2 linked regions of the Labrenzia sp. PHM005 genome follow. The protein of the gene in region 2 binds, or shares a complex with, the protein of the main gene of each other region. Links are inferred from orthologs where the notes say so. Each region holds a gene or a part of one and is shown on either strand. Other genes may lie near its edges. The genes, in order: meaB and scpA.

Region 1 (15,609 bases), 2.1 Mb from region 2 along the record:
CCGGATTGGTGTTCGCCGGCATCATACCAGTGGCCAGCTATGGGTATGTTTTTGCGACCTGGTTTACCGGCGATGCGCTGGGCGTGCTGACAATCGCTCCTCTGGCAATTGCAATCCTGCGCAAGGAAAAATTCAAAGGAGGTGGTTTTCCCACTTTCGAGGCGATTGCCAATTTCGCGCTTGTTAGCACAGCTGGGTTCGCAGCGTTCTGGGGAGGGATAGCTGGCTTGGTCTTGAGTTTTGAGTTGGTCGCAACCATTGCTTTGTTATTATGGGCAGCACTCAGACTAAGTGGCCTCTACAATTCTATCGTAGTTTTTTATCTGGCTGCTGGGATTATTGTTCCTACAGCCCTGGGATACGGGCCGCTTCGAGAAGTCGAACTCAACACGGCGTTGATCAACGCGCAGCTCATGATAGGTGTGATCGGTGTGTTGCTGCTTATGCTGCATGCCAGCCGGGAACAAGTTAGACTTCATGTTCAGCGCCTGGAGGAGGCACGGGACACATTGGACGTCAAAGTTCGGGAACGGACTGCTGAACTGGAGTGTGCCAAACGGGAAGCAGAACGGCTGGCATCCACAGATACCCTGACCGGAGCACCTAACAGGCGTATTTTCCTGCAACGTGGCAACGAAGAGCTTAATCGTGCGACGCGCAATGGCGAAGATGCCTGCGTAATCATGTTCGATCTCGATCTCTTCAAATTAGTCAACGACACTTATGGCCACTCGGTTGGCGACCAGGTCTTGAGAGATTGTGCCCGAGTGACCATGAAACACCTTCGAAATTACGATTTGTTTGGCCGGATTGGCGGTGAGGAATTTGGGCTATTGTTGCCGGAAACCATCGAGGCTGACGCTTTCGAAGTCGCGGAAAAACTTCGGCTTGCTTTTCTGGAACGGTCTGTATCTCGTCACAACCTGCACTATTCCGCCAGCTTTGGGATTAGTTCGATCCTGATGACTGACCGTACTTTGTCGACTGCACTGCGCCGGGCCGACCTTGCGCTCTATCAGGCTAAGACAAATGGGCGGAACTGCAGCGTCGTTTACGATCCGTCGATGGGACAGGCGCCGAACACTTTGGAAGAACAGAAGAAGCAGAAGCAGATCGAAACTGGTGTTTCACAATAGGGATAAAACACCAGAAACATCTGCGATGCGTCAAGAGCTCTCAGTCAGCTGGAAATCTGGTTGCTGTGGACCGTAAGATTGGCAAATTCCGATGAGCCGTTCAGTTCACCGGTCGCCCGTTCCAGCCAGCGGAACCCGTTGATTGAGCCACGTGTTGCGCCTTGGACGATGTTGTTGGTGATCACTGCCGGACCGGCACCATCAGCCACGCTGACCGCAATCCCGGTTTTGCAGTTCCGCAGCACGTTCTGGGACGCGATGACATTGCGCATATAGGGTCCCCATCCCAGCATCAGTCCGAATTTTGGCGCGCCTTCAATGATGTTTCCGGTGAGGGTTGTGTCTGCTTCGGCAGCGATACCAATTCCGAAACCGGCAACTTCCGGAGGGTAGGGGCCGGTGTCCTTGATGTTGCGGATGAGGTTGCCGGAGCAAATTGCCAGCCGGCCGCCGTCGGAGAAATTGGCGATCGAAATACCGATGGTTCCGCCATCTGCAATATTGTTGGCGATCACTGCGCCTTGGAAACCGAATTCGCTGTAGATCGCAGTTTCTCCGGACCGGTGACAGGAGTTGCCAATGATCTGAATGTTTGAACCAGCGTTGGAACGGATCGCAGAAAAGGCACAATCGGCGACCCGATTGTTAGACACCACGACACCGCCTGCGCGGAACACATTAATGCCGTTACCGAACTGGCCAGTGCCGCCGAAACGTGCACCGATCCGCTCGACCCGGTTGCCGGAAACAATTGTACCATCTTCGCCGTCGCGCCACCGGTGAACCCAGATGCCGCCATTGGCGCAATCTGAAACCGTGTTGCCGGTAATAGCGAGGCCTGTTGCCTCGTTGGAGCGAATGCCTGCCTCCGTTGCTCCGGATATTCTGGAGTTTTCAATCCGGCCGGAACAGCGATCGAGTAGCAGGCCCGATTTGGTCGAGCCGGCCACTTCACATTGATCGATGGAAAGGTTCCGCACACCGACAAAATGCAACAGACCGTCGGTGAAATCGCCAATGGAGCGGTTGGCACCATCAAAAGTCAATCCTGTCAGGCCAATGTTGCTGACTCCTTCTGCGCGAATGAGCTGGCCGCCGCCGCCCTGATAGACAAGGCGGGTCCGTCCGGGAACACCAACGATCAAGGTGCCTGACGGCAGGCGGAGATTGGCGACCGGATAGGTGCCTGCAGGTAAGAACAAGGCACGGCCGCGTTCAACTGCGCGGTTGACTGCGTTTTGAAACTGCGCGGTTTGGTCATCGGCTGCATTCGGCAAAAGCCCCAGATCAGCGGAATCTATAGAGCCGCGCAGGTCCGCCACCTTCATGGACGCCATCGCCGCTGTCCCAGAAAGGCACAGACCTGTCCCGGCTAGGAACGCCCGCCGTGAGATCGCTGCGGGAAAACGTGTGTTTCTGGCGGTTTTTGGCACGAAATTGCTCCAAAACGGAAATACGGACTGTCTTGGAAAGCAACGGAGCAAGTGCCGTGCCGGACGGGCAAAGTGATTTAACTTTTGTCGATATGACGGGATGATCGGTTGTCTTGGCCCGGTCTAATAATGTTGGTTCTTCAAAGCGTATCGGTAAATGTCTTGACTGCTTTTGTTAACGCATGCTTACCTACCAGAGATTGCTCTTCATTTGTTTTCAATCGGGGTGGCTGGAAGATGAATTGGCAGATAGGGGCTAGGCCATACAAAAAATTTAAGTTTAACATTGTTTTGTGCATTGTCGGCGCAGTAAATCTGTCGATTATTACTGCATGTTCTATTCAACCTACGCCGGAGAATGTAACTGGTGTGTCCACTTACCAAATTGTTCAACATATCCGCTGCGAAATGAGAGACACCCTAAGATCTTACGTCATTGGTGCGATGGATAAGTTCGGGCAGTCAAAATTAGCTCGGGAATTAAAAGAAAATCCTGAGTTATTTGCTGGGTTTGACCAAAGAATGCGCTCCGGGTTTTCTAAGGATCTGCAAGATATATTAAATCGTTATGATCACGGTTATATTGGGTATGAATTTACTTTTGATATGACCGAGCAGAATATTCTGGATGGAGGGTTGTCATTTGGGAAACTTTTCACAAACGGTGCATTTTCAGCATCTGTAGGTGGTAAGGCGGACAAAAAACGAAATAATGTTCGGAATTTTGTCGTCATAGACAATAATGAAAACCTGGTTAGATTTTTAAATAAAGACAATAGAAAAAAAGAAATATGCTCTAATAATTCGAGCGGAGTCAATTTTGCTTATCCGATATCCGGATCACTAAATCTAAGTAACTCCTTTGGGCAATTTGTTAATTTATACGAGTTTGGCAACTTAAAGGCAAAAGAGGGTGACTCTGTTTGGAATGACACAATGGAGTTTACAACTGCGTTCTCTGGGGAATTGGGTGGGTCGTTAACACTTAGCCCATTGACCGAGCACATTCGGCTCACAGAAGCTAAACTAAAACAAAGTTCATTGCGGATCGACAAACACAAGTTAGCGCTTACTTTCGTTTTGTCGAAAGAAGTTGATTTACGAGGAAATCCGCTATCGGCGTCAGCACAGAACGCAAGGGCACGGGAACTTGCAAGGTTAGAGTTGGAGTGTCAAAGAGTGAGAAATGATACCAATAGTAATCTCGTAGTTCCTTGTATTCCCTCCCGTTTAGCTGATGGATTTCAATTCTAGGATAAAGGCGGTGTACTATGGCAAGTCTTTCAAATGATGGGACCGAAAATGGTGAAGGCAAACGACGCGTAAAAGGAACGCTGATTGTTGATGTCGTCTCGGAATTTGCCGCCACAAACCGACTCGATGAGTTGCGTGAATTTGTTGAAAAACAAGAAATATTTGCCGTTTTAGAAGGCCGTACAATTACTGAATTGAAGCGTTTTCTTCGCTCTCAGGTCCCGGCAGATGCCAATGCATTTGCCGCCGCACGAAGTGCTGAGCGGTCTGATGAACCATGTCAACCTGGATGAGAAACCTGTTAGCGTCAATAATAGTTCAATTTTTTTGATAGGCAGTAACGGCAAGATAACTCATAGAAAATCGGGGTTTCTGTCAAGTAATTAATCTCAAAAAGTATGGCGGCTACGATCTTGCGCAAAAACATCGCTTCGAATGTATCAGTATCTGAGGCCTAAAAAAATACATTCAATATACGTGTTGTCGAAACTTAGTATTTTTAAGAAAATAATTGAGCCTTTTTGCCGAGCTTCGTCATGCAAATCCACAAGCTATAAGCTGTCATATGCGGTTTTGACGCATTGGGTGCGGATTGATAGCCTCAAACCCTTGCGGGTGGAGGATCCGGTATGATCAGCATTCAAGACTGCATCGATATGTCTGGCCTGGACGAAGCGGAAATCCTGGCCTTGGCGGAACATGAGCACATCTCAGAAATCGCAGCGACTGCACTCGGAGCTTATCTTCTTGAGCAGCCCGAAGGGGCGAAAAGTATCGTGCAGATGATCGAGGACGATATTCGGTCGGCTTTGGAGCGGGATGATAAGGATCATGCCAAGGAATTGTTCATGGCACTTCGGCATTTTATGCATGAGCATCAAGGCGAGTTGAACTCTGTGGAAGCCGTTCAGAGCCGATAGCTTGAGCCAAAGGCCAAAAGGCGGAGATGACCCCATCTCCGCCCTTCGACAATGTTTTGTCGTGTAAATCTTACAGTTCAGACGGATCGACGTTTTCGATTTCGGTCCACTTGTCGTCGGCAGTTGCAATGTTGCCGGCAATGTCTTTGTTCCAACGTTCCTGGATGCTCTCAGACAGGTTCAGGTAGAGTTTGCCGTCAACGATCTTCCAAAGATCCGGGTCGCCATCAACCTTCACACCCATGGCTGTGCCGAAGGCGCAGAAACCGCCGTACGCCGGGAGATATTTTTCAGGATTCTGCTCGAACAGGTCTTTGTTTTCTTCAGACGCAAAGCGGTAGGTCGCACCATTATGGACCGCAGTGATGGTGAAATCGCCATCTTCCGGAGCGCCTTTGGTGAAGTAAGACACCGGATCGACGCCGCGAAGAGCAAGGCCAGTCACGGTCGCATTGACATCAACGCCGGCAGCAAATGCGCTGGAAACGAGGCCGGAGACGACAACCAAAGCGGCAACGGAACCGCGGATCAGATTTGCAAACATAGTTTTTGAACTCCAAGGATATTCGTGTTGGCCAAGGCCGAAGTTAAGATCTGCAAGTAAGGAACCGATCAGTTCCTAATTAGACGCAAATTCACCAACCCTGCCTGGTGATGAGGAAATGGGGAGTGGGCTGTTCATCTGCAAAACACGAAGGGGTGAGCGTTTTGTGAGACCTTGAGAGCGTGCCTTTTTGGACCCTACTGGATGGGAGTGTCAGCGCTGGACTGCGCACACGAAACGGTCTGAAGACTTGCAAACTGTCTTAAGAAAACCAATCTTGGCAAAGGCATATGGAGTGATTGACCAAGACCATGGCACGACCAAGGGAATTTGAAACGGATAGGGCGCTGGAGCGGGCAATGGGTCTGTTCTGGGATCTTGGGTATGAAGAGGCTTCGCTCGCGCGCCTTTTGAAAACCATGAAAATCACCCGGGGGTCGTTCTATAAGGCCTTCAAGGATAAACATGCCGTTTATCTGTCCACGCTTGAGCGTTACGACAAACAGGAAGTCGGTGCGACTGTGGCGTTTTTGGGGAACCCGGAAAACGGCAGTGGCCGCGAGCGGATCCTGAATCTCTTCAATAAGATCGCCCAAGTTGCGGAAAACGATGGCGACCGCCTCGGCTGTTTCTTATGCAACGCCATGGCCGACAAGGCTGCGCAGGGCGGTGAGATCGAACAGCGGCTGCAAGCCATGACCTTGCGATTGGAAACCGCATTCCGTAACGCCTTGCAGGACAGTTATGGTTCAGGCCTCAGCCAGGCTCCAGACAATTGGACTGAAGAAACAGCCCGGGGCCTGTTGGCGCTCTATTTTGGCATGCGGGTTCTCGGCCGCGCCGGCCTTGCAGCACGCATGGCTCGGGATTGCGTTTCTCAGGCAGAACAATTGATCGACACCGCCGTTACCGCAAACGCCGGGCAAGATCCTGCAAAAGGCTGACGGCTGAATTTTCCAAAACGGCAAAGGAAGGCCGTGGATCCCATTTCGTACGCGGCAAGGGCGGAACGTGTACGAATATGCTTGGAATACCCGATCCTATCGAATCCCAAAGGGTCGCATTACATAGGTATGTTCCGGCGTTCACAGACACCTTTGCCCGGGCGCCAGACAACCGGGCTGCCACAGCTAGCGGAGCGGCAGGCAAAGTTGCAGATCGCGCGCGTTCTCCAGCCGGATCGAGTTCTGGGTTGTCTGGGGACTTTCCGGTGCTGTCGAGCCGGACACGAATGGCCTGGTTTACAGCGCGGCTTTCGATGTTGATGTCCTGTCGGGTGCCATCCACACCAAAATGCACGATGGCATCGGGTTGCACCTCCCTGCGCAAAGCATCGGTGACAGTTTTCCGTGCTTCCCAAGTGGTTGGTAGAACATCAAAACGATATCCAACACCGTGCTGATGCTGGCCAAGCCGTTTCGGCAGGCGTTTGATCAACATTTGTGTCGGATTGACGGGGGCTCCGGGGAACGGCATGAAGCCAGTCACAAGAATGGTTTTTTGGCTATTGTTCATAAAAGTCTTTAGTCAGTAAGGCCCATCAGACCGGATAGTTCGTCAACGGCTACGGAAACAGCGGTTGTACCATTGCGAACATCAATTTCCAGTGTTTTTAAACGTTCTGCTGTTTTTTCGTTGGTTTTGAGTGAGTCCATCAAGCGTTGTTGCAAGGTGTCCCACATCCAGGAGACCTGCTGATCTGCGCGTCTCTTTTGCCACTCACCACTGGCTGTCATGCGCTCGCGGTAGACCGTGACCTGGTCCCACATGTGGTCCAGGCCTTCATTGGCTAGTCCGGAGATGGTGATAACCGGCGGTGTCCATGTGGGGGTTTTGGGAGCAAGGATATGAAGCGCGGCCCGGTATTCGCTGGCTGCGGCCCGGGCGCGGATTGCGCCTTCCCCGTCGGCTTTGTTGACGGCGATCATATCTGCGATTTCCAGGACACCTTTTTTGATGCCCTGCAGCTCATCGCCAGCTCCCGGCAGCATCAAGACCAGAAAGAAGTCGACCATGTCGGCAACGGTCGTTTCCGACTGGCCAATACCAACGGTTTCGACAAGGATGACATCGAACCCAGCGGCCTCACACAGCAGCATGGTTTCGCGGGTCTTGGCAGCAACCCCACCAAGGGTGCCTGCTGACGGAGACGGACGAATAAAGGCGTTGCGATCAACGGCCAACCGCGCCATTCGCGTCTTGTCGCCTAGGATTGAACCGCCAGTGCGGGTCGAGGAGGGGTCAACCGCAAGCACTGCAACCTTATGACCTGCTGCGGTCAAGTTGGACCCGAAAGTATCTATGGTGGTCGACTTGCCGGCGCCGGGCACACCAGTGATCCCGATACGCAAGGCCTTACCAGTCAGGGGTAAAACTTCTTGGACCAGCTCGCGTGCGATTTTGCGGTGATCCGGTTTTTTCGATTCAACGAGCGTAATGGCGCGTGCAAGGGCCGCCCGATTGCCGGCCTTAAGCTGTTCAGCGAGATGTTTTGGGTCGAGGGGAGCGGTCCGTTGGGTCATGATCTTCCCGCTTTAAGCCAAGAATCAGAAAAGGTCACCAACAACGTTAGGACGAGGGGCTTATCAACCGGATGAGCGCGGTGAGAACCGCCTGCGGTAATCTGATGGGGTTAATCCGACCAAGTCCCAAAACACCTTTCGGAACGCATTCACGTCAGCATATCCAAGATCCCAAGCAATTTCAGAAACCGGAGTTACGCTGGTTTCAAGCCGCTCCCGTGCTCGGGCAATCCGGATCAACAGGACATAGCGGACCGGCGTCTCGCCGGTGGCGGATTTGAAACGGCGTAAGAAGGTCCGGTCTCCCAAACGGGCGCGGCTGGCCATCTCCGGCACAGTCCATCGTTTTTCCGGAGCAGCGTGAATGTCGTGCTGAACGGAAAGGATCGCCGGGTCTTTGTGTTTTAGATTGGCATGAAAGACCGCATAAAATCGCTGTTCGCGGCCGCCCGGGTCTGTCAGCAGCATCCGGGCCGTTTCCAGCATAATCGAAGGCCCTAAGAACCGGTTCACGAGATTGAGGCCCAGATCCGTCCAAGCCATCATGCCGCCAGCTGTTACCAAGTCACCATCATCAATTAGGATTTGATTGCTGTCGAGGCAGACCTTTGGAAACTGGCTGGCGAAGCGGTCGGCTTCGTTCCAATGGGTGGTTGCCCGCCGGCCATCCAACAAACCGCTACGCGCCAGATCAAAAGCCCCCAAACAGATGGACCCGATCAGCGTTCCGCTTTTATGGGCGTGAACCAAAGCGTCCAGGATCGCTTGTTCATCCTCTTGTCCGGTCGCGTTGGAGGGCAAAACCACAATAGCATCAGGTTTAGGATTGCAGGAGAGGACCTTGGCGGTTCGCATCCCGCTATCGTAATCAACACTCAGACCAGTTTGACCGATCACCTCGGCTTTAGAGCTGGCCGTTTCAAACAGCTCAAGCAGGCCGTGAAGGACTGAAGCACGTGCTTCACCCAATGAAATTAGTTGAATATGGTGCGGTTGGCTCATTTGTCAGTATATGCATATTATATGACAATAGCGCCACCTCCCTTCAGCCTGTATGACGAATAGGGTTTCGCCATCGGAACAGTCCGGCGGTCGCGATTTGGCCGTCGGTCCAAGATGGAAGGAAACTTAGATGTCGAACGCCGCACTCACCGCCGCTCAGACGGCCAGCAGGGCTTGGCAGGAAACCTTCAACCGCGGGGATGCCAAAGGCTGCGCTGATTTCTACAGCCCCGAGGCAGTCATGAAGGTAACGCCGTTTGGTGAATTCCGGGGCCGCAAGGAAATTCAGAAATTCTGGGAGAAAATCATCTCTGACGGATTTTCGGATGTTGAATATCTTGATCCGGAGTTGACCGTGGTCGATGATCAATCCGTGCACCTTAAGTCGCGCTGGCGCATGAATAAGGCGCATGGTGTCATCACCAACGAACTCTGGGTTTTGCAGCCGGATGGGGCCGCGCTGTTGACAGAAGATGAGTTCGAAGTAGCCACCTAATTTTGGAGCGGACTGGTGCGGTTCGTGCCAGTCCATCTGAAACCAGATGATGGCACTCTTGATCAGGTCTTCGGTGTCCACAAAATGCGCTGCAGCTGCGCATCGAAGAGGTCCTGCGCGGGCGGAAGCTCATGATAAGGGCCGGTGTAGCCGGGAATGGCATAGACCAGTTCCACGTTTGGGTGTCCGGTAGAACGGCAAATCGCCATACCGCGCCAGAGATTTTTACCCACCCGGCAATCGGCCCGGGCACTTCCAATTTCGGCAAAGGTCATACCGATGCGCTCGCCGTTCGGGCCTTGAAGGTGGTGGGTGACACCATGAACTGTGCGGACTTTGCCATTCTGACCTTTGAACACCTGCAAGACTTGAAACCCATCGGTGTTGAAGGCAGCTAGCGCCCATTCGGTCTTGTTTTCAACGGCAGTTTGAATGCCTTCGGTGGTGAAGCCAGGCAGCGAGGCTTCGATCGCCTTCGGGGCGTAGGCCGTTTCCTTGGTGATGCCGCCGACGTGGTCTTCAGTGATCTGCAGGAGCGTGACGTTCGACGTGCGAACTGCGCTAACTGGCGCATCTATGTCTGCAGTTGGGGAACAGGCTGTGCTTAAGGCAGCTGCAAGGGCTAGACACGCGAGAAGCGGCAAACGCATGAAACAGAAACTCCGCCAACCGGTAAGGATTGTTAATTTCGACAGAAGGGTCTTAGCATTCACACGCCTGAACGAAAAGCACCTGATTAGCAGTTTTAACAGGCTCTCAACATCTTCGGCATTAATCATTCTTAACACCCTGTTAACCACGATCGGCGACAGTCCTCCTCAATCTTTTAGGGCAAGGCCGAGTAACCATGGCGATTGACAGTATTGGATCTTCATCTCACGTCAGTGCAATTTCCCAGGCACTAGCCGCAGATAGGCCGGCCCAAAATGTTCCTGATACGAAAAGCGCCTCCAACTTTGGTGATGCTGTCTCCATTTCCATATCGGAAGAAGCAAGAGCGTTTTTGGCAGCTGCCTCGACAGGATCCCTCACCGGGTCTGACACGCTTGCGTCCGGCTTGAGCCGGGAGTTGACAGGCGTTGTCGAGGACATCAGTGAAGCCGTTGATTTTGCGCTGGGAGATGATCTCGATTTCGAGGAACAAGTATCCATCCTAGCTGCCGGCGAGTTGTTCGCTAAAGAGATTGAGGCTCTTTTTAATGATTTTGCCGGCAGGCCGCTCAACGGTGAAGCCGCAGAAGAATTCCTTGATCGTCTTGGAGAGGCCGAAGATGCGTTTTTCGATGCTTTTGACGATGTCTTTGGAGCGGACTTGAGCGAGCAGCAGGGCGAATTCTTCGATGAATCCATGGATGAATTGGACGCCTTGTTTGAAGACCTGGAAGAGGGGCTTGCTGGCCGCGAATTAACGGCAGCTGAGGATGCCCTGATCTCCAAGGCTGATGGCGCTTTTTATGATGCACTCGATAAGATCATCGGAAAGGACAGCGATCCCACTGAAGCGGATGCGCGTTTGATCGACAAGACCCTGGCCGACCTTTCCGAGGCAATCCATACAGTGTTAAACGGATAAGTCAGGTCGACGCGCTATCAAAGCCGGATCCCGAGATCTGACTTAAGTCTCGTCTTTTTTGATCCACTTCGGGGTGGACGGCGGAGCATATGCTTTGAAGAGGCTCAGAAGGTCTTCAGGAGTTTCGGCAATCTGAGCCATGTCACGCATGACATTTTTGGTGAAGCCTTCCTGTACCTGGTGGTCCAAAAACGCGATCAGGTGGTCGTAATAGCCAGCAATATTGAGAAAGCCGCAGGGCTTTTCGTGATAGCCGAGCTGACCCCAGGTCCAGACTTCAAATATTTCTTCCAATGTACCGACACCGCCTGGCAGGGCAATAAAGCCGTCTGACAGATCGGCCATCATGGCCTTGCGTTCGTGCATAGACCCCACGAGATGCAATTCGGTCAGCCCTTGGTGTTCGATTTCCTTTTCTTTCAAAGAGTTTGGCAATACGCCGATCACTTCGCCGCCAGCTGCAAGAGCTGCGTCAGCAACAGTACCCATCAGGCCGACCCGGGCGCCGCCGTAAACCAGCCGCATGCCTTGTTCCGCGATTGCAGTCCCGGTCGATTTGGCCGCATCGCTGTAGTCCTCTTGCGCGCCATAACTGGACCCGCAGAATACGCAAATTGATTTCATATCAGGCTCCAAATCAAACAAGTTTAGCTGAACAGGTCAAAACATGGCCATGGACCAAGAAGATTGAAAAGCGGGTGGTTGGCCGGAACGAAACCGGCCAAGACCCTATTGGCTGATCAGTGTTTGTCAGATGGTCGTTGACAATCAATCCTTGGCCAGCTCATCCAGAACCCGTGCCCAGGACCGGATACCTTTATGGAAGCTGGTCAAATTGTACTTCTCGTTCGGCGAGTGGATCTGATCGTCTTCCAGGCCGAAACCGATCAAAAGGGAATCCATCCCGAGCATGCGCTTGAAGTCGCCGACGATCGGAATGGAGCCGCCCATGCCGGTGAGCGCAGCCTCTTTGCCCCATTCGTCCTTGAGGGCTTTTTGGCCCTTTTCAAGAACCGGCATTGTGAAGTCGAGCCTAAGGGCCGGGCTACCGTCCTTGGCAATAAACTCGACCGAGCAATCGGCAGGAATTTTGGAGCGCACGTAGGCACGGAAGGCCTGCTGGACCTTGTCCGGATCCTGATCGCCAACAAGACGGAAGGTGAATTTGGCATGCGCCTCTGACGGGATGACCGTTTTCGAGCCTGCGCCTTGATAGCCGCCCCACATGCCGTTGACTTCACAGGTCGGGCGGGTCCAAAGGTGTTCCAGCGGCGTGCGGTCATTCTCGCCACGCGGATATTTCAAACCGACTTCGCCAAGAAACTCCTCAACGTCGAAGCCGAGCTTGTCCCACATGGCGGTGACCTCTTCCGGCATGTCGATCACGCCGTCATAAAAGCCAGGGAGGGTGATCCTGCCATTTTCATCGTGCAGTCCTGCAATAATGTTGGCAACGATATGGTTCGGGTTCTGAGCTGACCCGCCATATGAGCCGGAATGCAGGTCGCGGCTGGCCGCCTTGACGATGATTTCATCGCCGACCATGCCGCGCAGCATTACGGAGATAGCTGGCGTTTCCGCATCCCATTGGCCGGTATCGCAAACCAGCGCCATGTCGCAGGACAGCTCGTCCTTGTGAGCTTCCAGGAAGGGGTGCAGCGACGGCGAACCGGATTCCTCTTCGCCTTCGAATAGGATCGAAACGTCGACAGGCAGGTCGCCGGTTTCTGTAATGAACGCGCGCGCCGCTTCGACGAAGGTCATCAGTTGGCCTTTGTCGTCTGCCGCGCCGCGGGCAACGATGATCTTGGTGCCGTCCTCTTTCGTCTCAATAGCCGGGTCGAACGGATCCCGGTTCCATAAATTCAGAGGATCGACAGGCTGTACGTCATAGTGGCCATAAAAAAGAACGTGCGGGCCAGGTTTACCGGACTTGCGGTGGCCGACCACCATCGGGTGGCCATCCGTTTCGCGGACGGAGGCTTCGATGCCGATGTCCGTCAATTCCTTCGCTAGCCACTCGGCGGCCTCGCGGCACGGTGCCTTGAATTCCGGATCGGTCGAAATCGACTTGATTTTGAGAAGTTCGAACAGGCGATCAAGGCTGTTATCCAGATCGGCATCAATACGAGCCAATACCTTGTCGATGGAACTCATGACGTTTCCTTAATCTGAGAAATTAGATGCAAAGGCCGAACAGAATTTCGGCCTCAAGAAGGCGCTAACAGGCCACAAGACGTGCTGGAGCGCAATGTGTTTTACTCAATTTGTGGTTTCCCCTGCGGCAAAAGAAAGGCCGTTTTGCGCCGTCACGATAACCTCCACACGTGTTGGGCCAACCAGGTCTACCAGGCGGGCGGCAACCTTCTCTTTGAACTGGTCGATTTCTTCAGCTTCGATGGGCTTGAGTGGATCCAGATAGATGGCGGCAAAATGCATGCGCCCGGCCTGAATAACGGCTGCGCGATGGAGTTTGTAACCATGTTCCTTGGCAAGGTCCCGGGCGGTTCGTGACACTTTGGCGTATGTGGTGCCTGGCGCGCTGACGCCGGCAAGATCTGCAAGTGTTCCCCGGAAAGCCGACAGCGGTTGCCAAACGATCACCAGGACCAGAATGACCACGATCACCGCATCCCCGATGGGCACATAAGGGTCGAGCGGTGTGTCTTGCAAAAACGGCAGAGACAAAAGAGCTGCCCCGGTTCCAACGCTCAAGGCGCCATCGATCAGTGCAGCCCGGGTTTCGGTTTTCAGGACGGCGCTGCGTTTGCCGGTTTTCCGGTACGCTCGGTGGTAGTTGAACGCCAGACCAATGCAAATCGAAACGATCACCACCGAGTAGATGACGATCGGGCCAAACACCAATTGCGGGATATCGCCGCCCGTAAAGAACGTCCAGATTTTCGATCCGGAAACGAATCCGGCAAAGACCAAGACCCCAATCAGCACCAGGCTGCGGAAGGTGACATAAAGAACTTCATCGAAATCGTTTCCCCAGGGCCTGCGCCGCGTAGCAGGAAGCCCAACTCGGCTTCCAATCCTGGCCGCCACAATTGCGGAGGCAAAATTCACAGCTGAATAGAGGCCGTCCACCATCATGGCGTCAGAGCGGGAGAGCCAGGACGCAAATATTCCGGCGAAGGCCATGAACAAATTGGCCCATTTGCCGATGGTGAGAGCGCGCTGCTCGACGAGGAGTTCTGGTGAGGCCATGGCAGGTTAGATGCGCCTTAGTTTCCGCGTTTCAAGGATCCCATAAGCCCGCGCACGAGGGCCCGTCCAAGGGACGAGCCGAAGCTGCGGGCGGCCGATTTTAAACCGGCCTCGAAGGCCGTGTCGCGCTGGCTGCGCCGTTTGGTCCGCCGCGCGCGGCTATCCCGGCGCGGCCGGTCATCGCGGCCAAAATCCGGCAATTGAAAACCGGTTCGCGTGCGCCGCGGTTCGCCATGTTTGTCCGCGTATTTGTCATCCTTTTGCGTCTGTTTTTTCTCCAGCCGCTGGGTTTCATCAGCCCGGCTCAACAGGACTTCATAGGCGGAGACACGGTCTTTTTGACGCTCATAGAGCCCAAAAACCGGACTGGACTGGATCAGGCTCCGCCGGTCGGCCTTGGTCACGGGGCCAAGTTTGGACGTTGGCGGGCGGATCAAGGTGCGCTGGACAATGGACGGGATGCCTTTGCCTTCCAGTGTCGAAACCAGCGCTTCGCCAACACCAAGCTCGGTGATGACCCGTTCGGTGTTGAGATCCGGATTGGGCCGGAAGGTTTCAGCTGCCGCGCGGACTGCCTTCTGATCTCTAGGAGTGAAAGCTCTGAGGGCATGCTGGATGCGATTGCCGAGCTGGGCCAGCACGGTTTCGGGGATGTCGAGCGGGTTTTGCGTGACAAAATAGACGCCAACACCTTTGGAGCGGATCAGGCGGACGACCTGCTCCACTTTTTCCAGAAGTGCTTTCGGCGCGCCGTTAAACAGCAAGTGGGCCTCATCAAAGAAAAACACCAGCTTGGGTTTGTCCGGGTCGCCCACTTCGGGAAGCTCTTCAAAGAGTTCTGACAAGAGCCACAGCAGGAAAACCGCATAAAGGCGCGGCGCGGTCATCAGTTTGTCTGCGGCCAGAATGTTGACCAGGCCGCGTCCGTCCGGTGCGGTGCGGATGAAATCGCGGATGTCGAGCGCCGGTTCACCGAAGAAGTTGTCGCCGCCCTGGCGTTCCAGTACCAGTAGGCGGCGCTGAATGGCACCGATCGAAGCTTTGGAAACATTGCCGTAGATGGTGGAAAGTTCAGAAGACCGTTCAGCCACATGCGTGAGCATGGCGCGGAGGTCTTTCAGATCGAGCAGCAGCAGGCCTTCATCATCGGCAAGTTCGAACAAGACGTTCAGAACGCCTTCTTGCGTATCATTGAGTTCCAATAGGCGCGCGAGCAACAAAGGACCGATTTCCGAGACGGTGGTGCGGATCGGATGGCCCTGTTCGCCAAGCAGGTCCCAAAAAGCGGTGGGGACCGCTTCATAGGCGTAGGTTTTGCCGATACCGACGTCTTTGGCGCGTTTTTCCAGAAAATCCTTGGACTTGCCGGCCGACGCCAGGCCGGAGAGATCGCCCTTGATATCGGAGCAAAAAACCGGAACACCGGCTTTGGAAAACCCTTCGGCCAGGATTTGAAGGGAAACGGTTTTGCCGGTGCCGGTGGCCCCGGCGATCAAGCCGTGCCGATTGGCCAGTT
Region 2 (15,672 bases):
GGTACCATCGACGTTGCCGACTATGTCGGTCCAGCGGTCAATTACGCCCTCGGCTTCAGCCAGGTCACCGACTATATCTCCATGGGCCCTCCAGGCTTCATGTCGTTGTATCAGCCGGTTGACCTTATGGACATCACGGTCGGCATGGAATCCTGGGACAAACTCAGCCCGCAGATGCAGCAGTTTGTCGAAATGGAAACTCACGTCTATTCCGACCTGCACCATGCATCGATCCAGAAAGCTGACCAGGATGCCTGGGCGAAGTTCGAAGCCGATGGCACCGAAATCACCCGCCTCAGCCAGGACGATGTGGAATTGATGACTGAGATCGCTGTGCCGATCTGGTTCAGCTATGCCAACCGTGACAAGGACAGCGCCCGGATCTTCAAGATCCAGCTCGATTACATGATGTCCGGATCGCTTGGGTATGTCACGCCGGACCTCATCGAAGGCATGGAACTCAAGCTTTAGAGCTTCGCCACTGCAAATAGACCGGGCCTGCGCAGGTTTCTGTGCGGGCCCGCGCCGATTGTTCTTGGGCGACCTGCCCACGGGAAGGTAGAGGCATGCCTCAAATAGACTTTACGTTGCCGCACTGGGCCTATTGGCTTGGTTTGATCCTGTTTCCGCTGGTCGCCGCTGCACTCGCCAAACGGCCCAAATCCACAGAGCGCACCTATTCGCTGTTTATTGGCTATTTCATTCTCATAACTGGTGGGATTTTGGGCCTGCATCGGCTCTATCTGAAAAGCTTAGTTGGCCTGATCTACATCCCCATTTTCATCTGCATTCTTTATGCAAACTCTGAAGGACAGACAGCCCGTTCAGTGGTTTCGGATATGTCGAATGCAGTCCGGCAGGCCGAACGCACTTTGGATCGCGAAATACCAAGGGTCGAAACAGCCGAAGCCGACCTTCCCGGCCTACTCCAGAAACAGGCGACCGCGGAAGCGGGCAGCCTGGACAAACGCCGCGCCGACCGGGACGTGAAACGAGCTCAAAAACGGATAGAACAAGGCCGCGAGCGGATCGAAGAAGCAAAAACAGAACTCCAAACAGCCCGCCCGGCGATGGTAACAGCCGAAGCTGATCTGACTTTCTGGCGGAACTTTGCCAAATACGCCTTCTGGCTTATCCTTGCCGCGATGGCGATCGATGCTGTCTTGCTGCCCGGCCTGGTGCGAAAAGCCAACGCAAATCTGCCACCGGAACGGCCGCTCAGTGAAACCGAACTGAAACTGAAAGAATTGGAAGACGCCGAACGCAAGGACGATTCCAGTTATGTATCGAGCGGCTGGACTGGCCGGATTGACCGCCTATCACTCTTCTGCGGCGAGTTCGTCAGCTATTGGGCCGTGATCGCCGTCATCGTTTATTATTTCGAGGTCATGAGCCGTTATGTCTTCGGCAGCCCGACCAACTGGGCCCATGAAGCCATGTACCTTATGTTCGGCATGCAATATCTGATTGCCGGCTCCTATGCGATGCTGACGGAATCCCATGTCCGGGTTGATATTTTCTATGCCCCGCTGTCGCCGCGCCGAAAAGCACTCGTCGACCTTCTGACCTCCGTTTTCTTCTTCATTTTTGCCGGCACTTTGCTGGTCACCTCCTGGATTTTTGCATTTGACGCCATTGCGGTGCCATCCGGCAACGGCCTCCTGTCCGATTGGTCACGCGGCCAAATCACAACTGGCGAGATGCTTGCCAATTGGAACTTAAGCCAATGGACGGACACCAACATCCGCTGGGGTGAAATCAGCTTCAACGAGTGGGAAGTGCCACTGTGGCCGATGAAGTGGGTCATGGTGATCGGCGGCCTGCTTCTGGTGCTGCAGGGGATATCGAAATTCGCGCGGGATATCCGCGTTCTGGTGCGTGGAGCTTGATCGATGGGACTTGAAATCGGTATCGAGTGGCTCACACTCATCATGTTCGGGTCCTTGCTGGTCCTTCTCATGGCCGGCCTGCCGCTCGCCTTTGTAACGGGCGGTCTGGCTTGTGTTTTTCTATTCGTCCTTGGCGATGAGCGGGCGCTCAACATTGTGCCCTCCCGCATCTTCCCCTTGATGACCAACTACCAGCTCTCGGCCATTCCGCTGTTCATCTTCATGGCGTCGATGCTGGAACGGGCCGGCATCATCAACGACATGTTTGATGTCATCTACAAGGTGCTCGGCGGTGTGCGCGGTGGATTGGCAGCAGCCACCATTATCGCCTCCACTGTGCTTGCGGCCATGGTCGGCGTTATAGGTGCGGCCGTCGTGACCATGGGGATCATCGCCCTGCCTGCCATGTTGAAACGCCACTACGACCCGAAGATCGCCATGGGTTCGATCATGGCCGGGGGGACACTCGGCATTCTGATCCCGCCGTCCATTCTGGCAATCATTTACGCAGTTGTTGCCGAACAATCGGTCGGAGAACTCTTCATTGGCGCTGTCATCCCGGGGCTGCTGCTGTCGGGCATGTATATTCTCTATGTGGTGGTGTCTTGCACGGTCAGCCCGCAGAAAGGTCCTCCGATCCCCGAAGACGAACGCATTCCGTTTCAGGAAAAGGTACGCCTTCTGTCCAACATGTCCGCGCCGATTGCTCTGATCGTGATCGTCCTCGGCGTGATCTTCACCGGTGTCGCAACCCCTGTGGAAGCGGCCGGCATTGGCACCTTCGGCGCCATCATTGTTGCGGCCATTCACCGGAATCTGGATTGGCAAACACTGCGCGAAGCCTCCCTGACCACACTCAAGGCCTCGGCCATGGTGATCTGGATCATGTTTGGCGCGACGATATTTGTCGGGCTTTATGTCCTGGAAGGCGGCCAACAGTTCGTGCAAGGCGCACTGGAAGCGACCGGGCTCGGCCCTTGGGGCATCTTGATCATCATGCAGGTGGTTCTGGTGGTCCTCGGCATGTTCCTAGACTGGGTTGGCATTCTGTTGCTGTGCGTGCCGATTTTTGTGCCGATCATCAAGGCACTTGGTGCTGCCGCCTTTGGGCTCGATAACCCGGACGATCTCGTTCTTTGGTTCGGCGTGCTTTACTTGGTCAACATGCAGATGAGCTTTCTGTCGCCGCCCTTTGGCTATGCGCTCTTTTACCTGCGCGGCGTCGCCCCACCAGACATCCCGATGACTGATATCTTCAAATCGGCCCTGCCCTTCTTGGCGTTGCAAATCGTTGGCCTGGTTCTATGTATGCTGTTTCCAGGCATCATCACTTGGTTGCCGAACCTGGTCTACGGATAGAAGGCAGTCTCCCATACCCCAAAAGAAAGGACGGCACTCGACAAGGAGTACCGCCCTTTTCAAGCCCTATCAATGGATCTAAAAGCCCCGCGAAATGCCGAGCATCAAACGGTGGTTGGCGGCGGTTCGCCTGGCTTCCACACCGTTATACCGATCTTTGCTGTCGGTGATCCCGCTGAGCGAATAGTCAGCGCGCAGCCGCCACTTGTCACGCATTGCAACCTCAAGGCCTGCACCAAAGACTGGAGCGATGTTGACGGAGTTCTTCGTTTGGCCATTGGCCTTCAAACTATGATCTGTGGCCGCCAATCCAAAGCTCAGATACGGCATGAAGTTGTTGATCGGCAAACCGACCCGCGCCTTGGTGCTAACAGCCCATTTCGATCCCGTCTCGATGGTTCCAAGAACCGGATGGTGGCCCTTTTTCCGGTCGCCGATGTAGGTGGCAGCGCCTTCAACACCCAAGATCACACGTGAGACTTCCCAGTTGTAGCCACCAAACACGCCAAATGCGGCATCAAAACGGGAATAGTCTTTCTTTTGACCGCCGGCTTTCACATCCGTGACTGTTTGAGACCCCCCGGCCTCAAAACCGAGATACGGCCCAGCCCAAATGGATCCGGCAGGAGCCATCGGAACAAAATCGTTTCCGCCAGCAACCGGCATGTCAGCGGCCTTAGCACCGCCGACCAGAACAGCCAGGGCTGCGCACAAAACAAAGGGTTTTACCAGCCAGTTCCTAGTGTTTGGCAAGGAATTCCGGAGGCGCCGAAACGGTTTTGGCCACGGCGAACAGCCATAAAAAACGCAACTATTGTGATTGGTAAAGGAACTTACCATGGGAGGTCTCACTTCGGTTATCTCGTCAAACCCGCAACACAACAATCAATAATTATTGTGAAACGATAATTTTAAAAATCACAACGATGATTATTTTGTCAACTGCAATGTTTTGAATTTGCGTTTTTTCTCGAAATGCTCTAGAGGCTTCCCTCGTTAATGGGCAGCAGTCACCCGCGAGCCAACATCTCCTTTGGCGGATGAACGCTCGCTGAACACACCGGCCCGATGGTTCTCGGGTCGCGGAAGCAACTGATTTATTGAGATGTATTGGCCTTTAACAAAATAGGGCCGGAGGAAATCATGACAGAGATGGAATGGTCCGAACGCGAAAAACGACTGACCCGCATCAGGCGGGTGTCTGCGTTCATGAAATGGGTTGTGAGCGGAATTCTGCTCTTGATCTTGATTTTCGGGCTGATCGTGATAGTCGGGATTTCTCTGCCGAACGAACTGATGATCGCGCCGGATGAGACCATCGATTTCGCTGATATCGAACGCCCGCTGGCCGAGATCCCCCAAATTCAGCGCTTCGGATTGTCAATCGTGTCCGGCATTGCGTTTGTGCTTTTGATGTTGGCTGGCTGGAACATTCGCCAGGTTTTCAAGCGGTTCCAAAGCATGGAATTTTTCTCGCCCCAAACCCTTTCAAGTGTCATTTCCTTCGGCGTATGGCTCATCGCTTTTGCAACTTTTGACCTGATCAGCGATCCCGTTGGCTCGGTGCTTTTGACCTATGATTTCCCTCCCGGAGAAAGGTCAATCGAAGTGACCCTCGATGGGGGAGAGCTGTTCTTTTTTGTTTTAGGGGCATTGATGTTGCTATTCGGCTGGATCTTACGGGAAGCAGCACTCATCGCCGATGAAAACCGCCAATTCATCTGATCTGAACCGGGGGATAGAAAATGGCCGACGTATCCGTCTGTGAACAAAGCAAACGCCTGAAACGCATTCGTATCGTTGCGAGACTGGTCAAGTGGGTCGCAACCCTATCCCTTTTTGCCACCTTCACGGTTGGGATCGGCCTGACTTTTGTATTCCTTTTCCCGGAGGGACCTGCGTGGAGCGTTGAAGAAACAATCTGGATTGGCGACGGCGAAAGAGCATTGAGCTCAATTCCGTTCCCGCAGCGGTCCATTTTGGCCGTCCTTCTGGTGGTCAACCTTGCCCTCGTCGTTGGAATCATATGGGCCTTACGCTCTGTCTGCAGGCATTTTGAAACTGGGGACTACTTTTCCCCTCAGGCTTTGGAAAATGTCTTTTCGCTTGGCGCATGGATGATTTCGTTTGCGGTTTTTGATATTGCCAGTGACCCGGTCGGCATCATGGTCGCGACACTTGATTATCCGGAAGTGAAGAGAGTCATTGACGTTTCCCTCGATGGCGGCGAAGTTTTCACAATGATTCTAGGGGCGCTTATGTTGTTGTTTGGATGGATTTTTCGCGAGGCGGCCCTGCTCGCGGAAGAAAACCGGCAAATCGTCTAGCATCAACGCATCAGGGTCTCGAATATGCCGATCATTATCGAACTGGATGTGATGCTTGCCCGCCGGAAGATGCGGTCGAAGGAGCTTGCCGAACGTATTGGAATTACCGAACAGAATGTATCCTTGCTCAAATCAGGCAAGGTGAAGGGTGTGCGCTTCGAAACGCTCGAAAAGATCTGTGAAGTTCTGGACTGCCAACCAGGCGATATTCTGATTTACCAGCCATCCGAAAGCAATGAAGGCTGATCAAGAGTCAATTTTAATCAATTCATTCGAAACTTTGAAACATGCATGAAATGCCATCGTAATTTTTACACACTACACATGCTCCAGCATTCCTGTGCAAAGGTCTTTCTGGAGCCCCCTTATTATGTATGCGGCATCATTCTTGGATTACGACGCCGACCGTTTGGCGCCAGCGACCCGCACACGTCTCCGGCATGGGCGTCTGATGACCGTCGATAAAACCGACATTTGCGACTGCACGCTTTATGACCTCAAAAACGGCGGTGTGGGCATTGTTATTCCAGATGCCGACACGGATTTGCCCGCAACGCTCTATGTTGCGGACACCAAACAGGTCACTGTCAGCCTTGCCAAAGTCCGCTGGCGGTCCGGTGCGAATTTGAGCATTGCCTATCTGGAAAAACCGGTCCGCTTAAGTCTGCGGCAAGCAGGCCCATAAAAGAAAAACCGGCAACGGTTTCCCGCAGCCGGCTACCAATTCCATCGAATTTCTATTGTTTATTCCGCCGCTTGGGCTGGTCCGTAACCAAGCTGCGTATTCAGCTTTTCAATCAACCCGACAGCTGCTTCCGCAATTACGGTTCCTGGTGGGAAGATGGCTGCGGCTCCGGACTTATAGAGCTCATCATAATCCTGCGGCGGCACGACGCCGCCCACTACAATCATGATGTCTTCCCGGCCCTCATCGGCGAGCGCTTTTTTGAGGGCTGGAACCAAGGTCAGGTGGCCGGCTGCCAGCGACGACACGCCAACGACATGAACGTCGTTTTCCACGGCCTGACGGGCCGCCTCTTCCGGTGTCTGGAACAGCGGGCCGATATCAACGTCAAAACCAAGATCGGCAAAGGCAGAAGCAATCACTTTCTGGCCGCGGTCATGACCATCCTGGCCCATCTTGGCCACCAAGATTCGTGGACGGCGGCCGTCATTGTCTTCAAAGCCTTCAACGAGGCCTTGAACCTTTTCCATGGTGCCGGACATGGTACCAGCCTCCCGCTTGTAAACACCGGAAATCGACTTGATCTCCGCCTTGTGGCGGTCAAAGACCTTTTCCATCGCAAAGGAGATTTCGCCGACCGTTGCCTTGGCACGAGCCGCCTTGACGGAAAGATCGAGCAAATTGCCGTCGCCGGTTTCAGCGCATTTGGTGAGCGCATCGAGAGCTGCCTGCGTGTCCGCTTCGTTGCGCTCCTCGCGCAAGCGTTTCAACTTGTCGATCTGAGCCGCGCGCACCGTCGCGTTGTCGACCTTTAGAACGTCGATCGCCTTTTCGCTCTCCGGCTTATACTTGTTGACGCCAACCACCGTCTGCGCCCCGCTGTCGATGCGGGCCTGGGTCTTTGCCGCCGCTTCCTCGATGCGAAGTTTCGGAATGCCTTTTTCAATGGCCTTGGCCATACCGCCAAGTTCTTCCACTTCACGGATGTGGGCCATGGCTTTCTCCGCAAGATCTGCGGTGAGCTTTTCGACATAGTAAGACCCGCCCCAGGGATCAATCACCTGGGTGGTGCCGCTTTCCTGCTGCAGGAACAGCTGGGTGTTCCTTGCGATGCGCGCGGAGAAGTCTGTCGGCAGCGCCAGGGCCTCATCCAGCGCGTTGGTGTGCAGCGACTGGGTGTGCCCCTGTGTGGCCGCCATGGCTTCCACACACGTGCGGATGACATTGTTAAAGACGTCCTGAGCCGTGAGCGACCAGCCGGAAGTCTGGGAGTGTGTTCTAAGGGACAGAGACTTCGGGTTCTTCGGCTGGAAGTTTTCTTCCATCAAGGTCGCCCAAATCAGGCGCGCGGCCCGCAGCTTGGCAACTTCCATGAAGAAGTTCATGCCAATCGCCCAGAAGAACGACAAGCGTGGCGCGAATTGGTCAATGTCCATGCCCGCCGCGACACCAGCGCGCGCGTATTCAATGCCGTCGGCAATGGTGTAGGCAAGTTCCAGATCCGCGGTCGCCCCGGCTTCCTGCATGTGATAGCCGGATATCGAGATCGAATTGAACCGCGGCATGTTCTGCGAGGTGTAAGCGAAAATATCCGAGATGATCTTCATCGAAGACTTCGGCGGATAGATATAGGTGTTGCGAACCATGAACTCCTTCAGAATGTCATTCTGAATGGTTCCCGACAGATCCTTCTGGGCTACGCCCTGCTCTTCCGCGGCCACGATATAAAGCGCCAGCACCGGCAACACAGCGCCGTTCATGGTCATGGAGACGCTCATCTTGTCCAGCGGAATGCCGGAAAAGAGTGTACGCATGTCATAGATGGAATCGATGGCCACACCGGCCATACCGACGTCACCGGAAACGCGCGGGTGATCGCTGTCATAGCCCCGGTGCGTGGCAAGGTCGAATGCGACCGAAAGGCCTTTCTGACCGGCTGCAAGGTTACGGCGGTAAAAAGCGTTGGAGTCCTCGGCCGTTGAGAAACCCGCATATTGACGGACCGTCCAGGGCTGCTGGACATACATGGTCGGGTAAGGTCCGCGCATGAACGGCGGTAGGCCCGGCCAAGTGCCAATGTGCTTCAGGTCAGCAACATCGTCCGCACCATAAACCGGGGCAACATCGATTCCTTCCGGCGTTGTCCAATTGGCTTCATCTCCCGCGTTGGCGGCCTCTAGGGCATCGTCAAACGGAATGTTTGAATAATTTGGAACCTTGCTCATGCCCGGCCCTCCTGATCACTTGCCGCCTCTACGTTGGCCAGCCCCAGTTGGCCGTGCGCATCCCGCAGAAGCTCCAATATATCACAGCCGGCATATACGAATGTGCCAACACCGGCCGCCCGGTAGGCTTCTTCCTGGCCGCCCGGTTTTCCGGCAAGATAAAGATGGTTTGCACCGGCAGCGGTCAACGCCTTAGCAACAGCTTCGGCCTCTGCCTCATAGACAGCATCTGATGAAACGATACAAGCCAATGCCGCGCCGCTGTCCTTGAACGCGGCGGCCATCTCCTCAACAGAGCCATAAACAGCTGCCTCTGTGGTTTTCAAACCACCGGCTGCAAAGGCATTGGCGATCCACGTTGCCCGCGCCGTGAACTGAGCTAGAGACCCAAGGCTTGCCAGGAAGATGGACGGCGCAGCGCCTGTCGCATTCTCATGAGCATCCGCAGCATTGCGAAGAGCTTCAAAGGGCTCTGCATAGCGCCACCCACCATCCGTATCCACTGCAGCAGAAAGAACCGACACCGGCTCCTCGCCTAAATCCGGGAATTCGCTGACACCGGTCACCGGACGTTTTCGACGGGCTATGTCTTTTTCCAGCTTTGCTTTTGTCTCTGATATCCGCTGATCAACCAGGCCGTTTTGCGTTGCTGCGGCCAGACCGCCAGCTGCTTCGATTTCCTGAAAGAGCGTCCAAGCTGCTGCGCAAAGCTGTTCTGTCCGTGCTTCAATGGCCCCGGACCCGGCAGCAGGATCCATGACTTTGGCCAAGTTGCTTTCTTCCAAAAGCATCGCTTGAGTGTTGCGGGCAAGTCGCCGGGCAAAGGCATCCGGCACCCCAACGGCAAAGGTATGCGGTAGAACACAAACGCCATCTGCCCCGCCAATCCCGGCCGCAAAGGACGCAACCGTGTTGCGCAAGAGGTTCACCCATGGATCCCGGCGGGTCAGCATACGCCGCGAAGTTGTCATATGAAGGTTCGCCGGTCTTTGTGGCAAACCTGCACCTTTAAGAACGGAAGCCCACAACTTACGCATCGCCCGCGCTTTAGCGATGGTGCCGAACTGATCGGCATCCGCAACCAGGGTCAGGGAAATCCGGTCGGTCCAAGTTTCTGGATCTAGGTCCGTGGTTTCCAGTGAGCGGAGATGGGCAACTGCGGAGGCGAGAACCAACGCCAGCTCTTGCGCCTGGCTCGCGCCAGCATTGTGCCAGACTTGCCCGTCAGCAGTCAGAAACCGGGCCAGACTGCCTGCGGAAATACATTTAGCGGCGGTCTCCTTGACAGCGGCGGAAACGTCGCCAGTGCCTTTATCCACATTCGGATCATGCGACACGGTTACATGAACGTTTGCCGGATCGAGCTTCTCAGCTTTGAGGTAATCAAAAAACAAGCTCAAAACTTGAAAAGATTGCGCACCTGCATCCAGCCGCGTTTCGATCAAGTCCGGCTGAACACCTTTATAAAGCGCAGCAAAGTCATCTGCGCTGCTAACCCGGATGCCGCGGCCAGCTGCGGTACCCGTGCCATCCACAACAAGATCAAGGCCGCTGGCACCACCAGTTAGGTCTTCAAGAATTTGAGCATTCGCTTCGGTCAGATCTGCCAAATCGATCCGCTGCGAAACAATCCAATCGCCGCGTTGCGGGCGTAAGGATCGGGCTGAAACGTCTGTTCTATTTGAATAAAGTGGGGCGATCGCCAGACCGTCGTCTGTTTTCGACGTGAGTTTTTCTCGCGCTGCTCCTTTCAGAGCCTTGTCGACAGCAGACCACCAGGCCTCTTCGTCAGCAGCAAAAAAACTCTCAGGTCCAGAAAAACTAAGTGCCATGGATACAGTCTCCCTTGCTCGCTCTTTTAGTCTGCGCGGAAAGGCGAAAGCAACTCAGCACAAAGGGTAAGCCAGCGTTTGGTCGCACGCCTTACGCAAGCATTGTTATTTTCATCAAGCATCAAGACCGACAGGCACGTCGATTCCCTGACATTATTAATTAGACGTTAATTGGCTGTATTATTGGTAAATTTAACAATATACATAAAATGAAAATACAACCTTACCTTACTCCCCTTTCGGTAAACACACCCTATTACCTGGGGGAAAAGCAAACAAATTGGCACAAAAAGTCAACTAAGGGCATTTTACCTATTGGTACGTTCATCAATTGTATTGTAGCTTGAAGTTGCTGACGCATGGGAAGTTCTGCCCACGGAAGAACAACAAACGATCCCATAAATAAATGTGCAGCAAGTCGGGTTTGGCTGGGGTGACTGAATACCACACCAAACGCGAATTAACCCATCAAGGATTGCCTGCAGCGAACCTGTGGCAGTCCCAAAATACGGCATAAATGCCGTGAAGGATGTGCACAATGCTTGATCAAACCGAATTGAAGAACAAACTGAGAGCTATCTCAGAAGCAAATGCCGCTCACCATGTCCTAGATATTCTGGAGTCCAATCTCCGCCGCATGGGGGCAACGCATATTCTGATTACCGGTTTGCCAATGCCAAATCGTCCGATCGACAATTTGGTCCAGCGCTTCCGGTGGCCTGATCAACGCAATGACGGAATTGAAAGCACGTCGTTGTCTGCAAACGACAGCGCATTGATGCTGGGCCTTGGATCAAACCGGGCACGGATCTGGACAATCACAGCTGGTGACATGGAGCATTCCGATCTCATGGCATCTGCTGGTGAAGGCAGTCAGATTGTTGTGGTGCCGGTAACTGAACTTTATCCGTTCCAGGCTTTTGTCTTTGCAAGCGGCCCGTCGCTTCAAGTCAGCAAATATGATCTTGCCAATCTGGAAGCTCTTTCTGCCTCTGCATTCTCCCGCCTGCGTGAACTTGGTGTCGTGTCCGGGCAACGCCCGGGAGCTTTGTCGACCCGCGAACGCAAGGTTCTAGAGTTGACTGCATATGGCAAAACTGCTGGTGAAATTGCAGACGTTCTGGATATCTCCCAAAGGACTGTCCACGCGCACCTGCAGAATGCCAGCGTCAAGCTGAACGCCTCGAACAAGACGCACACGGTTGTCGAGGCCCTGCGGTACGGTCAGATTAACGTTTGACCATAGGCACCGGTATTCGCAAGGTGTCTGCCTAGGGCGCCTTGCCGTTCTACATACCCCGCCCGTTTGAGGCGGGGTTCTTTTTTGGCTAAATAGACACCTCCATCCGACTTGACGGAGTGCACAAATGTTCCGATCAGGCAAACCCGCCGGAAATCAATGAAGTTTTGCTCCATTCCTCAAGGGCACTGTCCAGATCGGTCTCGAAGGTATAACCGGACGCGGCCAACTTGGCCGGTACAATGTTGGTGGAGACGACCAGCTTCTGGATCCGGGCTCGATTGATCCCATTCTTAAAGCCCAGCGCATTCAGAACTTCAAACGGCAGGCTGGCAAGCTTCATCAGCGGAAGTGGAACAACACCTTTCGGCTGGGAAAGCCCCCCAATGCGCCCAAAGCTCTGGCAAATCTCTTCGATTGTGTAAGCATCCGGATAACAGAAGTTATAGAGCGACTGGCCTTCGTCTTGCTCCAGCATGAATTTCATGGTGCGGATCAATTCACCGACATAACCACATGCCTTAATTGTGTCTTTGCGGCCTGGATAAAGAAAGAACCCCTTCTTTAAAGCACCCGCCAATCGGGTAAAATTGCCCTTTTCTCCTGCACCGAAGACGACGGCAGGACGGACGATCACCAACTTGCGGTCTGTGCCCTCCTGCTGCCAGCTCTGCTGGATTTGTTCGGCAAGAAGTTTTGACCAGCCGTAGGCCGATTGTGGCGCGGGCACCGTCGTTTCTTCTTTAGGTGCCTCGTCCGGGCCATAAACGGCTATCGAACTGGTAAAGATGACTTTTTTCGTCTGTTTTGCCCTTGCAAATTCGCAAATATGCGTGGCACCGGCAATGTTGGTCTCATAATACTCGTGCGTCTCATGACCCGGTGTACGGTGCACGGCCGCCAAATTGTAGATTTCATCGGGAGATTGGCACAAATCTGCAGATAACGGCTGGCGAACGTCGGCAATCTTATAATCGACACCGTCTATCGGATCTGCCGGTGAAACCAGATCAACACACACCAGCTCATCATATTGGCCGGACCCTTTCAGAGCACGAAGCAAGTGAGACCCGATAAATCCCACTCCCCCGAAAACAACAGCCCCTGTCATGGTCTTTCCTCATCCCGAAATTCAACAGGGTAAAAAGGCACGAAAGAGCTGAATAAATTACTCACACTGGAAAACAAACTCGACGAAGTTGCCGCAATCTCAAGTGAATGTGATCTGAATACCTCGTTTCCTCGACTGGACTACAGGTAAAGAAGTTAAACGTTACATACCCGAATGCCAGCCAGCGTTTCGGCTGGACCTTATGCCCGAAGTGTGATTACACGCAGCAAAAATTGGCAGCCACGCGCTTGAGGACCCTATTTTGAAAATCTCGGAAACCGATATCCTGCTCATCCCGGGTTACGGCAAAACCTTGCCCGGACATTGGCTTTTGCGTTGGCAAGACAAGATGGCTACCGCACGCGTGGTCAAACAAAACGAGCTCCACCAGCCCACAAAAAAGGCATGGCTCGAAACTCTGGTCAAGGACGTCGAGGCTTGCAAACGTCCGGTCGTCCTCGTTGCCCATTCCCTGGGCTGCATTCTGGTTGCCCACGCAGCACATGCGCTTAAGGGAAAAATCCAGGGAGCCTATCTTGTCGCACCATCAGATTGGGACCGCGAAGGCCTCGTGAAAGAATTCGATGGCGGTGACTTCAAGCCGATCCCGGCCCATCCGCTGCCGTTCCCAGCCCATGTGGTCGCCAGCCGGAACGATCCTTACTGCGATTACGAGCGCGCTCAAGGTTTCGCCAAAACCTGGGGCACGACCTTCCAGGACGCAGGTGAAGCCGGTCATATCAATCTGGAGAGTGGACATGGCCCTTGGCCGGAAGGTCTGATGTCGTTTGCCCACTTTATGAAAAAGCTCGGATAATCCTGCTCTATCGCGAATTTTAGGTCCTCCGGTAATCAACCGGCGGACTTGTTCAATTTGTTTGTAATCCTGAGCGATCCATTCCCGATTGCTACCCCCAAAAAAAGCAACAGGACTGAGATCGCAAACAGGATTGAGATTTCTTCGCCGAACACCAGTGCGCCAGCCGCCACACCTGACAGGATTACAAAATAACCAACCTGGCTGAATCCGACGCCGTCTGTGTGCCGGTAGAGCTCAAATGTCAGAATGTAACTGAGTGCCGTAATCACCATTAAGCCAGTCACATGTGGCCACAACTCCACAATCACTGGCATCGATTGCTGGAATTCATCCAGCCCCAGAACAAAGGGGGCCAGCAGGATAACTTGAGAGATCAGTGTTCCGGCCGCCAGAACGGTAGGCTCTCCTCCTGCCGGGTAGGCTTTGTCCCGAAAGACATTGGTCACCGCCAGAAACACCGGCACCAATCCGAGCAACAACAACGACGTGCCGGAGATCATGCTGGTTTTGATGCCGGAAACCGTAGCCAGAAGAACGCCTGACAGGCCGATCAACAAACCCACAATTCTGTAAAGCGGCAGAAGCCGCCGCTCATAGGCCGATGCAGCCAGAAACGTAAACAACGGCGACACGGTCACTGCCATGGTGAACAGTCCCGCCGGAACTTCCTGTAACGCCATATATCCCAGCACTTGGGGAATACTGATCCCAAGCAGGCCGCCTATGAGGTAGTAACGCAAATGCGCGGAGCTCATCTGACCTTTGAGCTGGTTCGGACCGCGCACCAGAACCACGCCAAACAATAGCACCGCGGCTCCGGACACCTGCCAAAAGAACAGGGCAAACGGCGATGCTCCTTGAAGCACAACAAATTTGGCGAGAGCGAAGTTACCGCCAACGATCCCGCCAACCAGGATCGTGAGCGCCATGGCAAATCCTCTGCGGTTGGCTCGATGCGGCGATGGTGCGGCGCTGATGGTTGTCATGGAGAGGTATCCCGATTGAAAACGAAATGCGTGTCTCTCCTCAGATATTTCCTGCAGACAAACGCAACAATACAGGCTACTTGAAACTTATTGTTGCACCAGGATCAACAAAATGGATCGCTATATCGATGCCGAAGTGTTTGCTGCAGTCGCTGAGGCTGGCAGTTTCTCAAAGGCCGCTGTTGTACTCGGGCTTTCAAAATCGGCAATCAGCCGCCGGATCAGCGGCCTTGAAGCCCGCCTGTCCGTCCGTCTCATGGAGCGCACCACCCGGCACCTGCGCTTAACGGAGGCCGGTCAGCAATATCTGGCAAAAGTCAGCCCCGCCCTTGCTCAGATAGAAGAAGCCGAAACAATTGCCGAGCGCCACAGTTCTGTGGTTCGCGGGCATTTGAAGGTTCTGGTTCCAATGGCGTTCGGCCGGTTGCATGTGGCAAAGCATTTGCCGGACCTGTTTAAGCTCTATCCGGAGCTGACCATCGATCTCATCCTGGATGACCGGAAGGTCAATCCGCACGACCTTGGCTGCGATCTTGCCTTTCAGGCCGGGGATTTACCTGATTCAAGCCTGATCTGCCGCAAACTGGCGCCACTTTCAGGAATGATCTGCGCAGCGCCGGACTACCTGGAAAGCCATCCAGATATAATAGTACCGGCCGATCTCCTGGACCATAACTGCCTGCTCTATTCTTATTCAGACAATCGGGACAAATGGTACTTTAAATCGGAGCTCGGAAGCGAGGAAATCGCAGTTTCAGGCAACTACCAGATCAACAATGGTGAAGCGATATGCGAGGCGGCCGCCCTTGGGCTCGGCGTTGCCCGCGTGGCCACCTTCGTGGCAGCGCCTTACCTTGCCAATGGCACACTGGTTCAAGTCCTGAAAGGATATGAAATGCCGGAAAAAGCGGTCTACGCGGTCCACAGCAGCCGGACCCTAACACCCAAGAAAGTCCTGGTTTTTATTAACTTTTTTGCAGAACTCTACGGCCCCGGACGCCCCTATTGGGAGGCAGCCCTTACCGGCAATTCATGACTTGGCAAAAGGGACACGGCCTAGTAGCCAGCTGGTTGCCCAGATATTCGAGCTGAAATGGCTTCGACCTCTTTCAATGCAGATCGTGCGGCCTGATCAAACAGCATGATATCGGCGCCGTGTGTCATTAAGCGGTACCCCTGAGCGATGGCTTCTTCGACT

The links.
Region 1: the proteins of scpA (region 2) and meaB are in contact, whole or in part, in a crystal structure (PDB 8DPB), measured with the Methylorubrum extorquens proteins. The link is inferred for Labrenzia sp. PHM005 from one-to-one orthologs. Residues at the interface, in SOR27001.1 of Methylorubrum extorquens: Glu577, Glu578, Asn579, Asp580, Gly581, Arg582, Arg583, Arg585, His596, Ala604, Ser605, Ala608, Asp609, Gly611, Phe612, Asp613, Val614, Asp615, Ile616, Gly617, Pro618, Leu619, Glu625, Arg628, Gln629, Val631, Glu632, Asn633, Asp634, Glu661; in SOR26638.1 of Methylorubrum extorquens: Arg20, Ala21, Ala24, Arg25, Thr28, Ser32, Arg33, Arg34, His37, Thr98, Gly99, Gly100, Ser101, Ile102, Leu103, Lys106, Thr107, Ala110, Ala113, Ile114, Asp115, Arg116, Ala118, Phe119, Ile120, Arg121, Pro122, Pro124.

What each region holds. Positions count from the first base shown.
Region 1 is NZ_CP041191.1:5,250,552-5,266,160, reverse strand. Bases 5,811-8,747 are described here. They hold meaB (methylmalonyl Co-A mutase-associated GTPase MeaB), read right to left. Parts: upstream 7,810-8,747; coding sequence 6,811-7,809; downstream 5,811-6,810. Other genes in these bases: FJ695_RS23825 (GlxA family transcriptional regulator), read right to left, coding at 7,873-8,747; FJ695_RS23835 (peptidase C15), read right to left, coding at 6,194-6,802; FJ695_RS23840 (TetR/AcrR family transcriptional regulator), read left to right, coding at 5,811-6,231. In the rest of the region: FJ695_RS23870 (diguanylate cyclase), read left to right, coding at 1-1,136; FJ695_RS23865 (TIGR03808 family TAT-translocated repetitive protein), read right to left, coding at 1,181-2,569; FJ695_RS23860 (hypothetical protein), read left to right, coding at 2,807-3,823; FJ695_RS23855 (hypothetical protein), read left to right, coding at 3,841-4,116; FJ695_RS23850 (hypothetical protein), read left to right, coding at 4,453-4,743; FJ695_RS23845 (YHS domain-containing (seleno)protein), read right to left, coding at 4,814-5,287; more of FJ695_RS23840, read left to right, coding at 5,599-5,810; more of FJ695_RS23825, read right to left, coding at 8,748-8,811; FJ695_RS23820 (nuclear transport factor 2 family protein), read left to right, coding at 8,942-9,307; FJ695_RS23815 (DUF1131 family protein), read right to left, coding at 9,370-9,957; FJ695_RS23810 (hypothetical protein), read left to right, coding at 10,155-10,880; FJ695_RS23805 (TIGR00730 family Rossman fold protein), read right to left, coding at 10,923-11,504; FJ695_RS23800 (dipeptidase), read right to left, coding at 11,649-13,037; FJ695_RS23795 (cation transporter), read right to left, coding at 13,143-14,093; FJ695_RS23790 (helicase HerA-like domain-containing protein), read right to left, coding at 14,111-15,609. UniProt on the Escherichia coli protein: Binds and hydrolyzes GTP. Likely functions as a G-protein chaperone that assists AdoCbl cofactor delivery to the methylmalonyl-CoA mutase (MCM) ScpA and reactivation of the enzyme during catalysis.
Region 2 is NZ_CP041191.1:3,165,001-3,180,672, reverse strand. What follows is about bases 5,903-8,902. They hold scpA (methylmalonyl-CoA mutase), read right to left. Parts: upstream 8,486-8,902; coding sequence 6,320-8,485; downstream 5,903-6,319. Other genes in these bases: FJ695_RS14240 (methylmalonyl-CoA mutase family protein), read right to left, coding at 8,482-8,902; FJ695_RS14250 (hypothetical protein), read left to right, coding at 5,946-6,260. Also shown: TRAP transporter substrate-binding protein DctP, read left to right, coding at 1-471; FJ695_RS28170 (TRAP transporter small permease subunit), read left to right, coding at 567-1,889; FJ695_RS14275 (TRAP transporter large permease subunit), read left to right, coding at 1,893-3,248; FJ695_RS14270 (outer membrane protein), read right to left, coding at 3,327-4,001; FJ695_RS14265 (hypothetical protein), read left to right, coding at 4,392-4,973; FJ695_RS14260 (DUF2975 domain-containing protein), read left to right, coding at 4,994-5,575; FJ695_RS14255 (helix-turn-helix transcriptional regulator), read left to right, coding at 5,600-5,821; more of FJ695_RS14240, read right to left, coding at 8,903-10,317; FJ695_RS28290 (helix-turn-helix transcriptional regulator), read left to right, coding at 10,856-11,557; FJ695_RS14230 (NAD(P)-dependent oxidoreductase), read right to left, coding at 11,694-12,668; FJ695_RS14225 (alpha/beta hydrolase), read left to right, coding at 12,931-13,485; FJ695_RS14220 (DMT family transporter), read right to left, coding at 13,521-14,474; FJ695_RS14215 (LysR family transcriptional regulator), read left to right, coding at 14,587-15,510; FJ695_RS14210 (HpcH/HpaI aldolase/citrate lyase family protein), read right to left, coding at 15,531-15,672. UniProt on the Escherichia coli protein: Catalyzes the interconversion of succinyl-CoA and methylmalonyl-CoA. Could be part of a pathway that converts succinate to propionate.